3 regions of the Paenibacillus liaoningensis genome follow, and region 1 is predicted to be linked to each of the others. Evidence: a T-box and tRNA genes for the amino acid it is inferred to sense, from the RefSeq annotation. Region 1 holds a T-box; the other regions hold tRNA genes.
The links. The T-box of region 1 lies ahead of leuS (leucine--tRNA ligase). A T-box ahead of a tRNA ligase gene usually reads a tRNA of that ligase, here a tRNA-Leu.
Positions count from the first base shown of each region.

Region 2: it encodes a tRNA-Leu, which carries the amino acid that the T-box ahead of leuS (leucine--tRNA ligase) is inferred to sense. The anticodon was not compared.
Region 3: it encodes a tRNA-Leu, which carries the amino acid that the T-box ahead of leuS (leucine--tRNA ligase) is inferred to sense. The anticodon was not compared.

Region 1 covers NZ_JCAALU010000012.1:218,614-222,868, reverse strand. The annotation lists gene comER (late competence protein ComER) at 1-87, shown strand, start outside; gene leuS (leucine--tRNA ligase) at 134-2,572, opposite strand; T-box leader at 2,652-2,867, opposite strand; gene lplA (lipoate--protein ligase) at 3,142-4,137, shown strand; gene AC6B99_RS19805 (VanZ family protein) at 4,224-4,255, opposite strand, start outside.
Region 2 covers NZ_JCAALU010000004.1:16,041-20,295, forward strand. The annotation lists gene AC6B99_RS06350 (LmrA/YxaF family transcription factor) at 1-546, shown strand, start outside; gene AC6B99_RS06355 (DHA2 family efflux MFS transporter permease subunit) at 613-2,070, shown strand; tRNA gene AC6B99_RS06360 (tRNA-Leu) at 2,182-2,263, shown strand; gene AC6B99_RS06365 (LacI family DNA-binding transcriptional regulator) at 2,456-3,505, shown strand; gene AC6B99_RS06370 (hypothetical protein) at 3,537-3,731, shown strand; gene AC6B99_RS06375 (ABC transporter substrate-binding protein) at 3,769-4,255, shown strand, end outside.
Region 3 covers NZ_JCAALU010000004.1:315,755-320,009, reverse strand. The annotation lists gene AC6B99_RS07595 (hypothetical protein) at 125-955, shown strand; gene AC6B99_RS07590 (hypothetical protein) at 1,016-1,750, shown strand; tRNA gene AC6B99_RS07585 (tRNA-Leu) at 1,831-1,914, shown strand; gene AC6B99_RS07580 (LLM class flavin-dependent oxidoreductase) at 2,000-3,010, opposite strand; gene AC6B99_RS07575 (MarR family winged helix-turn-helix transcriptional regulator) at 3,377-3,793, shown strand; gene AC6B99_RS07570 (Ger(x)C family spore germination protein) at 3,966-4,255, opposite strand, start outside.

The sequences.
Region 1 (4,255 bases):
CTTATTCGCACAACTCATGCCAAATTCCATGACGATGTCGCCAAAGTTTCCGTCTCTTTCTACGGCGAAGAGGTGAACGGTCAATAGCTGTTCTTCAGCTAACTGACCGTTCACCTCTTCATGTGGCTAACGTTTAATTGGCAACGATGTTGACGATTTTACCTTTTACAGCTACAACCTTGCGGATGGTTTTACCTGCGATAAGCTCCTGCACCTTAGCCAGTTCCTTTGCAAGACGTTCCATTTCCGCTTCATCCGTGTCTGCCGCTATTGACAGGCGCTCGATGATTTTGCCATTAACTTGAACGACGATTTCAACCTCTTGGTCAACCGTCCAAGCCTCTTCCCATGTCGGCCAGGACTCGTAAGTAATCGTCCCTGTTCCGCCCAGCTTCTCCCACAGCTCTTCCGCAATATGCGGCGCAAGCGGGGACAGCATTTTCACAAAGTCAGCCATCGCTTCACGCGGCAGCACTTCGGTTTTGTAAGCTTCATTGACAAAAATCATCAATTGGCTGATCGCTGTGTTAAAACGCAGATGCTCAAAGTCATCGGTTACTTTTTTAATGGTGCGATGCCATGTACGCTTGAACGCTTCGGTCGTTTCACCTTCCGAAATTTTCGCACTCAAGCTGCCATCGTCACCGATGAACAAGCGCCATACACGGCTAAGGAAACGGAAGGCTCCTTCTACGCCGTTCGTGTTCCAAGGCTTCGTCGCTTCCAGCGGGCCCATGAACATTTCATACAAACGCAGCGTATCTCCGCCAAATTCCGATACAATTTCATCCGGGTTAATGACGTTGCCGCGGGATTTGGACATTTTCTCATTGTTCGTGCCCAAAATCATCCCTTGGTTCACGAGCTTATGGAAAGGCTCCTTCGTCTCAACTACGCCCAGATCATACAATACTTTATGCCAGAAGCGCGCATACAGCAAGTGAAGCACAGCATGCTCCGCTCCGCCAATATACAGGTCAACCGGCAGCCATTCGCGCTGTTTTTCCGGCGAACAAATTTCCTTGTCGTTTTTCGGATCGATAAAGCGCAGGTAGTACCAGCAGCTGCCCGCCCATTGCGGCATCGTATTCGTCTCGCGACGCGCCTTCATACCCGTTTCTGGATCAATCGTGTTGACCCATTCCGTAACATTCGCAAGCGGTGATTCCCCTGTACCCGAAGGCTTAATCGCATCAACATCCGGCAGCAGCAGCGGAAGCTGGTCCTCTGGTACTGGCTTCATTGTGCCATCCTCCAGATGAAGAATCGGAATCGGCTCGCCCCAATAACGCTGGCGGCTGAACAGCCAATCGCGCAGACGGTACGTCACTTTGCCATGGCCGCTGCCTTTTTCTTCAAGGAAGCTGATCATTTTCGCAATCGCTTCTTCATTATTAAGCCCGTTCAGCAAATCGGAATTTACGTGGGCACCGTCGCCAGTATAGGCTTCTTTGGAAATATCTCCGCCTTGCACGACCTCCACAATCGGCAATTCGAACTGTGTGGCAAATTCCCAGTCGCGCGTATCATGGCCTGGAACCGCCATAATCGCACCTGTACCGTAGCCTGCCAGTACATAATCGGCAATCCAGATTGGCGTTTTCTCGCCATTGACCGGGTTAATCGCATACGCACCCGTGAATACGCCGGATTTTTCCTTCGCCAGATCAGTACGCTCCAAATCGCTCTTGCGGGAAGCTGTCAGCTGGTAAGCCTCAATAGCCGCCTTTTGTTCCGCTGTCGTAATTTGGGCAACCAGCTCATGCTCAGGCGCAAGCACGCAATAAGTGGCGCCGAACAAAGTATCCGGACGCGTCGTAAACACGACAAGGTTCGCGTCATGGCCCTCAATAGCAAACGTCACTTCGGCGCCTGTAGACTTGCCGATCCAGTTGCGCTGCATATCCTTGATGCTTTCCGTCCAATCAAGCTCCTCCAGATCCTCCAGCAGGCGCTCCGCATATTCGGTAATTTTCAGTACCCATTGGCGCATTGGCTTGCGTACAACCGGATGATTTCCGCGTTCGCTTAGTCCGTCAATGACTTCTTCGTTGGCAAGCACAGTTCCCAGCGCTTCGCACCAGTTAACTGGAACTTCAGCAACATATGCAAGGCCTTTGTTGTACAGCTGGATGAAAATCCACTGCGTCCATTTATAATAATCCGGGTCAGTCGTACTAAACTCGCGATCCCAATCGTAGGAAAAGCCGAGCGATTTGATTTGACGGCGGAAGTTGTCGATATTTTTAAATGTAATTTCACGCGGATGCTGCCCTGTATCCAGTGCATGCTGCTCTGCAGGAAGGCCAAATGCATCCCAACCCATCGGGTGCAGGACGTTAAAGCCGCGCAGACGCTTGTAACGCGACACGATATCCGTTGCCGTATAACCTTCCGGATGACCGACGTGCAGGCCTGAACCGGATGGATAAGGGAACATATCGAGTGCATAAAATTTCGGTTTGCCCGCTTCTTCCTTCGTAGCGAACGTCTTGTTCTCATCCCAATATTTTTGCCATTTCGGCTCTACTATCAGCGGATTATAGCCTTGCGGTTGCTGATCTTGACTCATGAATGTTTCCTCCTTAAGCTTGGTAAAGCAAAATTTCAGCAGCTCCATGCAAAAAAGCTCTCGTCCCTAGCGTATGATCGCTAGGGACGAGAGCTGTCTCCCGTGGTACCACCCTAGTTAGCCCCCGGACATGCTTTGCCGAGTGCTCACTTGTTGCCTTTAACGCAGGCCTTACGGTACGCTTGCGCGCACAGCTCCAAGGTGAGATTCATATCGCTGCAGGTCCGGCTTGCACCATCCGCCGGCTCTCTAAGCCATGCCCCGCGATACTACTGTTCCTTATCAACGCCATATGTGACATTTTAAGAATTAGTTCCGATTATAATGAAGCTTTGACGCGATGTCAAGGGACAAGCCTCTAAGTTGCTCCCTTTTTATCCCAATACACTCACTTCTTGCATGCTTAGATGAACGATGCTTGAACGTCAGTCATTTTTTGCGAGGAACCGCCTTTCTCCTTGCGGGTGAAAAAGCCGCTCTCATTTATCCATGGCATTTGCCCCAAGGAGGGGTATAATAGGAGCAGCAAGCTTTTGCAACCCATTACTATTTTCGGAGGAATCGTTATGATGCGTTTTGTAAGCAACAACCATATAACAGACCCTGCGCTTAATTTGGCGCTGGAAGAATATATTTTACGGTCGCTGCCGCCGGAGGACGATTATTTACTATTTTATATTAATGAGCCTTCCATTATTATTGGCAAAAACCAAAATACGCTGGAAGAAATCAACCCGCGCTACGTAGAGGAAAATAACATCCATGTCGTGCGCCGGCTGTCCGGCGGCGGAGCCGTATATCATGACGAAGGGAATTTGAATTTCAGCTTCATCATGAGCGACGACGGCCAATCCTTCCATAACTTCAAGAAATTTACCGAGCCGGTCGTGAAAGCACTAGCCGCGCTTGGCGTTCAGGCTGAGCTTACGGGCCGCAACGATATTCAAGTAGGCGAACGTAAAATTTCCGGCAACGCACAATTTTCAGGACGCGGCAGAATGTTCAGTCATGGCACCTTGCTGTTTGATTCCGAAATTGAAAATGTCGTATCGGCTTTGAAAGCGAATCCTGAAAAATACGTGTCGAAAGCGACAAAATCGATTCGCAGCCGCGTAGCCAACATTTCCGAGTTTCTGGCAGAGCCGATTACAATTGAGGAATTCCGCCAAAGCGTGCTTGCTTCCATTTTTGAAGGCAGTGAGGAAATCCCTTACTACGAGCTGTCCGAGGCGCAATGGGCGGATGTCCGCGAGCTGGCACAAACGCGCTATCGCAGCTGGGATTGGAATTATGGCCGATCTCCAGCATTCAATATGCGCCAGACGAAGCGGATCGAAGGAGCTGGAACGTTCGATGTACGTCTGCAAGTTGAGGAAGGTCTTATTGCAGATGCCGCCGTATATGGCGATTTCTTCGGTCGTGGCGAGAGCAGCGAATTTGCCAAGCAGCTCATCGGTCAGCGTTATGAAGCTGCTGCACTCGGCAAGCTGCTCGGCGAGATCGATTTAAGCTATTATTTCGGCAAAGTAACGAAGGAAGACTTAATGGGCTTGATTTTCGAATAAAAATAAACAGCGCCCCGGCCTTCTCTTATTAAGAGAGTCCGGGGCGCTGTTTCTGTCCCCTGATGTCCCCCGATAGAATGGAATCATCAATAGGTTCTTTGAATGCCTCTTTTGCCAA
Region 2 (4,255 bases), on a different contig from region 1:
ACAGCAATGAAGCTGTTTTGTGTGCAAGGGTATCATGCAACGGGGTTAAATCAAATTATTAAGGAAAGCTCTTGTCCGAAGGGGTCCTTGTACTACTATTTTCCTGAAGGCAAGGAGGAACTGGCGGTTGAATGTATTTCAACGATTAAGAATTTTGTGCTGGAAAAATGGCGGATGAATTTTGAACAGACTTCTAGTCCTGTAGCAGCCATCCAGGCCCATATTTCCGACATCATTCACGATGGGAAGCAATCGCAGTTTAGAGGATTTATGCCATTCAGCTTTTGGATGGCTGCTGAGACATGCCTGATTAGCGAAAGACTGAGAGCAGCGTGCCAAGTCGTTTTTATTGAATGGCAGCAGTATATTGCCCAGCAGCTCGTTGCCAATGGAGCGAATGACAACAGCGCTGCTGAAATAAGCAATGTGATTCTTTCCTTAGTGGAAGGTGCGCTTATTTTGGCCATCACTCATGGCGATGAGAAGCCGCTCGTCCATATTTCGCGTCTCGTGCCGTCAATTGTTAATGGTGGCCCAGCAAGCTAGAACAACAGGTTACAGCAAAATGAATTTTTAATTCGCAGGAGGATGACATAAGTGCAAGCAGGAACGATGCAAGAGACTTCAACATCACCCAATAAGACTTACAAAGTAATGCCGATTATGATTTCGCTATTGCTTAGCGGATTTATCGGTTTTTTTAGTGAGACCGCTCTAAATGTAGCATTGACTGATTTAATGAGAGATTTGAGCGTTAACGAGGCCACTGTACAATGGCTTACGACTATATTTTTGCTGACGCTGGGAGTACTGGTGCCGGTTTCAGGCATGCTGCTGCAATGGTTTACAACACGGCAACTGTTTGTATGGTCATTGATTTTTTCTATTATAGGAACATTCGTAGCGGCTCTTGCACCGAACTTTGAAACGCTGCTTATTGCGCGTGTGCTTCAAGCAACGGGAACAGGGCTGCTGCTGCCGTTATTATTTAATACGATTCTCGTCATTATCCCGATTGAGAAGCGTGGCGCAGCGATGGGGATTATCGGCCTCATTATGATGTTCGCACCAGCAACGGGGCCCACTTTTGCCGGTATTTTGATCGCAAACTTAAGCTGGCACTGGATTTTCTGGGTGTCCTTGCCGTTTTTGATTATTTCGTTATTTGTAGGGCTTGTCTATTTGCAAAATGTTTCTACCTTGACTAGGCCGCGTATCGACATATTGTCGATTTGCTTGTCTACCCTCGGCTTTGGCGGTGTCGTTTACGGCTTTAGCAGCGCGGGAGAAGGAGAGGATGGATGGGGCAGCGCGAAGGTCATTATCGCGATGACCGTAGGTATCGTTGCACTCATTTTATTTGTTATCCGCCAGCTTAAAATGAAAGAGCCAATGATTAATTTGACGACGTTTAAATACCCCATGTTTACGATCGGCTTAATTATGGTGTTTATTTGCATGATGGTTATTTTGTCCTCCATGCTGATATTGCCTATGTATTTGCAGCGCGGCCTAATGATGAGTCCGTTGACCGTTGGGCTTCTTCTCCTCCCAGGTGGGCTTATTAATGGCTTCTTGTCTCCTGTAATGGGAGGACTGTTTGATAAGTATGGACCAAAATGGCTCGTTCTTCCGGGCCTGTTGGTTGTAGCGGTTGTACTATGGTTTTTCTCTGATATTTCTACCGCGTCGACGACTGCATTGATCATCGTGCTGCATTCCCTGCTAATGATTGGGATTTCGATGATTATGATGCCTGCGCAAACGAATGGTTTGAATCAGCTTCCGCCTGAGCTGTATCCGCATGGAACAGCGATTATGAACACCTTGCAGCAGGTTGCGGGTGCCATTGGTACAGCGCTGGCAGTAAGTATTATGACAGCAGGAATGGAAAAATTCCTCAAGACAGCAGAAGGAAACCCGGAATCGCCAGCCAACTTGGTTAGCGGATTGACCGTTGGCGTGCAAAATGCTTTTATATTTGCCATGGTGCTTGCCCTTGTTGGGCTTGCCATTGCTTTCTTTATTAAGCGAGTGAAGGTGACGGCAGCAGGTGAACAAGGAGCTTAATTTCGGCTCTAAATAGAAGCCCAAATTATTTTTGAAACTTTTTTTGAAAATTGCTTGCGTGTTGCGATGTTTTCTGATATATTATGTTTATTCGCTGTTAGCGAACATCGCGCGCGTGTGGCGGAATTGGCAGACGCACTAGACTTAGGATCTAGCGTTTCACGACGTGGGGGTTCAAGTCCCTCCACGCGCATTATGAATGGAAGAGTAAGGACTGTTTCAAGTAGTTTTTAACTACTGAGAAACAGTCCTTTTCTTTTATGTTTGTTTATTTGTTATCCGCCCCTTTTTTCTCTATTAGCAGCAAGGGATGTCATCTATTACATAACATGTCCGATTTTGCTATAATGGGACGATATATGATAGCAGAAGGGAAGCGTTGGGCTTGAAACAGGTCACCATTTATGATATTGCCAAAGAGGCCAAAGTATCGGTTGCCACCGTATCCAGGGTATTGAACGATACCGCCCCGGTAAAGGGATCTACACGAGCCAAGATTGAAGAGCTTATTCAAAAATACAACTTTCAGCCTAACGCAATGGCCAGAAGCTTACTAAAAAAAGAAACCGGCATTATTGGTGTCATTGTTCCTGACCTAACCAATCCCTTTTTCCCGGAAGTGTTCGCTGGAGCGGAGGAGGAGGGACAGCAGTCGGGGCATACTTTTTTGCTTAGCAATTCTATCGGGGATTACGCGAAAGAATCGGAGTATCTCAGCATTATGCGGGAGAAACGCGTCGATGGTGTTATTTTTTTAGGGGGAAGAATTAATTTAAAAAACTGCGATGAGCATTTGGTGCAGGAGCTCGTGCAGCATGCCAGCATCATTCCGACTGTGCTCGTTAACGGCGGGCTGCGCAATACGAACTTGATTAGAGTTGCTACGGACGAAGCGGTAGGTACTGCTCTCGCAGTCCGGCACCTGATCGAACTGGGTCATACCGAAATCGGCTTCATTGGCGGGGAAAGCCATATGACGACAACTTCAATCAAGCTGCGGGCCTTCCGAAAGACGATGAAGGATGAGGGGCTTAGAATTCGGGACTATTGGCTGCTGCCGGACAGCTTCTCCATCGATTCGGGCAAGCGCCAAATGCTGAAGCTGCTCGACATGGAAGAGAGACCAACCGCTGTTTTCTGCGTCAACGATTATACCGCGATCGGGGCAATTAAGGCGGCGACGGAGGCTGGACTTACCATTCCAACTGACATTTCGATTGTTGGATTTGATGATATTCCGCTGGCGCATCATTTTATCCCTGAGCTCACTACCGTTTCCCAGCAGGCGCATGAGCTTGGGCGAATGGCGGTTCAAGTGCTTAAAGCGATCATGAAGAAGGAAAAGGTCAAACAGCTTACTTCTTTGGCACCACAGCTTATTGTTCGGCAAAGTACGGAAGCGCGGAGCGGCCAAAAGAAGGTCAGCTCGAATTAGAAGGCTGCATGAGGGGAGCTTTCCGCGCCTGATGCAAGAACGCCCTGAAAGAGCAGCAAGCCAGATGTTTATGGCTTGCTGCTCTTTTTTTAGGCCTAATGGAATGAGCGAGACAGCGATTATTCGCATCGATCCATATCTGGAAGATCTAAACTTTAATGTTGACCATAGTAAGGATGCGAGCTATACTGAAATGGGTTTCATGAAAGCCTTTACATTTAATTGACCATCAATTAAGGGGAGCGTGCTGAACAGTGAAACAGATGAAAAAGATGAAATCGATGTTGCTTATTTTATTAACGGCTGGATTGATGATTCTGTCTGCTTGCAGTAGCAACAATGCGGGAAATGCAATAGCTACCCAAGCGCCTGCCGCAACGGCAACGGCAACAGATGCGGAGGAAACGATTGCTCCTAGCCAGGAGCCTGAGCCTCCAGCCGCCGATTTGGGCGGCAGAGAAATTCGCATCTCGCATTGGTGGGATGCTGCCCCTGACGGAGATTCCGAAGCGGATGAATTGGCACGTGAAAGAATCAAAAAAGTGGAAGAAAAATATAACGTGAAAATCAAATACTTAAATACGGAATATTGGTCGACTACAGAGAAGCTGTCTTCCTCTGTGATGTCCAACGATCCTTTCGCTGAAATTGTCCGACTGCCTGACGGCTTCATATGGGGCCTGATGCAAGGGGGATTTTTGACGCCATTGGAAGATTACCTTAAAGATACGCGAATTGCACCGGATGTCG
Region 3 (4,255 bases), on a different contig from region 1:
TGAATGCTGGAAATTAATTCGCCGTTATTCTGCTTCCTTTGTCACATATCGCCAAAATCACCAATTCCATAGTAAAATAGCTAGGAAGGATGCTGGATATTTATTTATGAGGAGGCGATTCGTTATGCTCGCTTTAAATAGCTCGATTTGGTCGGAACTGGAAGGTCCTTACGGCTTCGCCGATTCTGTACCGGAAATGCTGCAGCAGCTAGCGCAAAACTATGACTCAGAGGTCAAAGACGAGCTTTACTGGGAACATCTTTATCATCAAAATACGATTTATCCGTGCACCTACGCCGCGGTCCCTTATTTGGCGGAAATCGCCCGGCTCTCGAACGATCCGGAAGTGAAGCTGGATATTTACATCACGTGCGGCTTATTCGAAGCAAACAATTCTTGTCATTTAACATCGGAAATGCCGGCTGAATTTGAGGAATTAGTACCTGATATTACTGCAAAGGTACGGACTGATATTTATCTTTCTTATTATGATGCCATTAAAAAGTTTAGTGAAATGTCCGAGCAGATTGCCGACTATGCGCGGCCTAATAAAGATGACTCAGAGAAGCGTTATATCGCAATCGCAGATGCTGCTTTTCAAGGGGAGCAAGCCGTTGCCAATATGCTGCAAACCCACAGCGAGGGAGATGAATATGTCGCTGCATGCCCTGCTTGTGAGCATGAAACGTACATTTGGCCGGATGAAAGCGGGGAGATGCTTGTCGCGTACAAGGCAGATCCCGTTTTTAACGACAAGGATACGCCTGTGAATATTACCCCTGCTGATCCTGCAAGCTCGGAGGAATCCAGCCTTCGTTATGTACACAGCCGAGCTGAGCGATTGGGTGATGAGCAGCTTAAGGTGCAGCTGCCCTATTTGGCTGGACACACGAATTGCCCTGCCTGCGGCGAGAAATTTCATATTTGGAAACAGCTGCTTGCCCTCTATAACTAAAAATAAAGCTTTTTCTATTTCATGTTTCCACCTCATTCTACATAAAGGCAGCGTGATCTTTTGCATAAATCATTTTATATTATTTGGACGGTATTGCTTTTATTAATCGGCTCCATTACGCTAGGCTATTTCATTAATAAGACGCTCAACCCAAGCCGGGCTTTTTCGGTTGGGCTAACCTCTAATACGGAAGCAATTCCTACGATTGCGGAGGAAGAGCCTGCTTTTACAATGGAAGAGGAACTGGATGATGAGTATGTATTGGATGAGGAGCCGATAACGGAGTCACCATTGGAAAGCGCTCCTATTAAAATATGGGAGAACTTGGAGGAGTTGCAATCCAAATTTAATGAGGCAGCCCGGCTGTTAGACGTAACGCCAAAATTAGGAGAAATGACCTTAACCGATATTGGGGATGGCGTAATTTCCTTTCAATATGACTTCTCTGAAACTCATAAATTGGCAGGCATTATTAGCCCATATGACGGGAGCATCCCCGGGGTGACGATTTTCATCCAAAATGATGAAACGCAAGATACGCTAAATAATCTTCTGAATACTATTCATACTACAATCGCTGCCGCTAATCCAGTATCCGAAATCGATACGAATGTGGAAGACATTGTAATCTCTCTGTTATGGGATGATTCTGATGTTGATTTGTATAACATGGAAAGTAGTGTTGAGACAGCTGGAATAACCTACTCCATCGAAAGTGACCGAAGCTCTGGCATTTGGTTCAAGATCGTGGCCAATGACATTGACGATTACTATTATGATGACGCAACCGATTAGACTGAAAATTTCAACTTCTTAAAGCCAACTTGACTTCCCCCATGACAACATGCTAAATTAAAAAAGTAAATTTTGCATGTGCGGTCGTGGCGGAATTGGCAGACGCGCTAGATTCAGGTTCTAGTGGTGTAACAGCCGTGGAGGTTCGAGTCCTCTCGACCGCATTAAATCTTCAACTAACAGGTTCGTGAAATGGCTCTTAGAGCGATTCACGAACCTGTTTTTTATATGCTTTTGAAATTCAAGCTGCTACACGCTCATCCCAAATGCATCTGCAATCAGCCTGTAGGAATGGATTCGCGCTTTCTCATCATAAATCGGGCTATTGATGAGAATCTCCCCAACATTGTATTCCTTGCTCATCAGAAGCAGTTGTTTCTTTACCTGTTCTGGCGTACCGATAACCCGCCGCTGGCGAGTTTGCAGAATATGATGCCGATCCTGCTCCGTATACGGATAATCGGCTGCAGTCTGCACAGAGGGCAGAAATGGCACCTCCAGACCTGTTTGAATACCGAGGAATAACAAATCGCTGCTCATCGCCAATCGATTCGCTTCTTCTTCCGTTTCAGCGCAAATCACAATAGTTGCAATTATAGAACGTGGATGATTTTGTAATACGTTGTTAGATTTAAAATGCTCGTTATAATGCTGCATCGCCTCTTCTCCGCCAGGCGTGCCGAAAAACTCCGCGAACGCATAAGAAGTGCCCAGCCTTGCCGCTATTCTTGCACTCTCACCACTGGAACCAAGCAGCCATATTTCAGGTGCCGTCGAAATAGCAGGTGCAGCGAGCAGCTTCTCAAACGGATGCCCAGCAGGCATTGAACCATGCAAATAGCCGATAATATCCTGCACCTGCTGAGGGTATTTATTCACATCAACGTATTTATCCTGCTGCAGCGCTCTGGTCGCAAGCGGCATACCGCCCGGTGCCCGACCCAAACCTAAGTCGATACGGTTTGGATGAAGCGCCTCCAGCAGCCGAAAATTCTCTGCAACTTTGTAGGCACTGTAATGTGGAAGCATGATACCGCCAGAACCGACACGAATACGGGAGGTTGCAGCTGCCAAATGGGCGATTAGCACCTCCGGACTTGAGAAAGCAAGCGCACGCATGGAATGATGCTCGGACACCCAAAAACGGGAGTAGCCTAGTTCCTCCACCGCTTGTATGAGACGAGTCGATTGCTGCAGTCCTTCTGTGGCTGTTTGGCCTTCAGGGACAAGTACTTGGTCAAGCACACCTAATTTAATCATATTAATCATTCCTCCTTTTCCCTGTGGGCTTACGGGCAAGATCCAAGACAGAAACGGGTATATTTATATTTCCATTACTATCCACTTGACGATTCGACACTACGACAAAAAAATAAATGCATTCGCACGCATACATTATTGCACGCAAAATATGACATGTCAATATCATGTAACTCTTTTAAAAGACTACCTATTACAGGTTTCAAGGTTTCCTTGAGCCCTTATTCCTTATTATTGCCTTTTCAAAGTAAAACAAAATGGACTTGAAACAAAACAAACGTTATCATAGATTAAATGGATTTATGTATAACCCCGTGCCATACGATAATCATAGGTCTTCATTTTATAGAATAGGAGAATCTTATTATGAATAACGAACTTTTAGATAATTGGTTATCCCTTTCGCATATTCAAATGAAAATAAATAATAAACTCGAAATTGCATTTCAAGATAAACATAATATAACATTGAAAGAATTTTATGTGCTTTATCATTTATTACTAGCAGATGATAAAAAATTGAGACTACAAGACCTGCCTGACTTGGTTGGGCTAAGTCAAAGTGCTGTATCCAGGCTTGTAACCAGGCTAGAAGCAAAAAATTGTAAGGGCCTTGAACGAGATGTTTGCGAGGGCGATCGCCGCGGTGTTTATACACGTCTATCTGCAAGAGGTGAAGAAGAAGTAAGGAAATGTATCGATACCTTTCATCAAATTTATCTCTCTGCTGCTTCTGAACAGAATATTAAACAAGAATTACAAATACTCATCAAAAAAATATAACAACCTTATCCATAATTAATCAAAACCCAACGTATATACGAATCCAAGTTTTGCACCTCTACTGACGATCCTTACCTCCCTCTTCATTAGAGGGAGGCCTTTTCATGACATTCATTCACCATGAATGAACCGCTTTTTATCGTTTGTATGCACCCCCTAACTGAGCATAAGTTTATTTTGTCGAAGAACCAAAATCAGTAATCTTCAATTTAATTTCAAAGGTTACGGGAACCCGGCTGAACACTTCGTCCCAGTCGTCCTTAACCTTTTTCCATTTATGCGGATATTTAATAGCGAGAGATTTCCCGAATCCAGCTACGTCTACTTTGTATTTCGACTGCATTTTCCGCATCAGATGATCAATCATGGTTGTTAATCTTTCTTCAAAAACCCTCTCTGCTCCCTCTAAATAAGCTAGCTCGGATGGGTTTTCTTTCGTATCCCAATTTTCAATTAATCTCC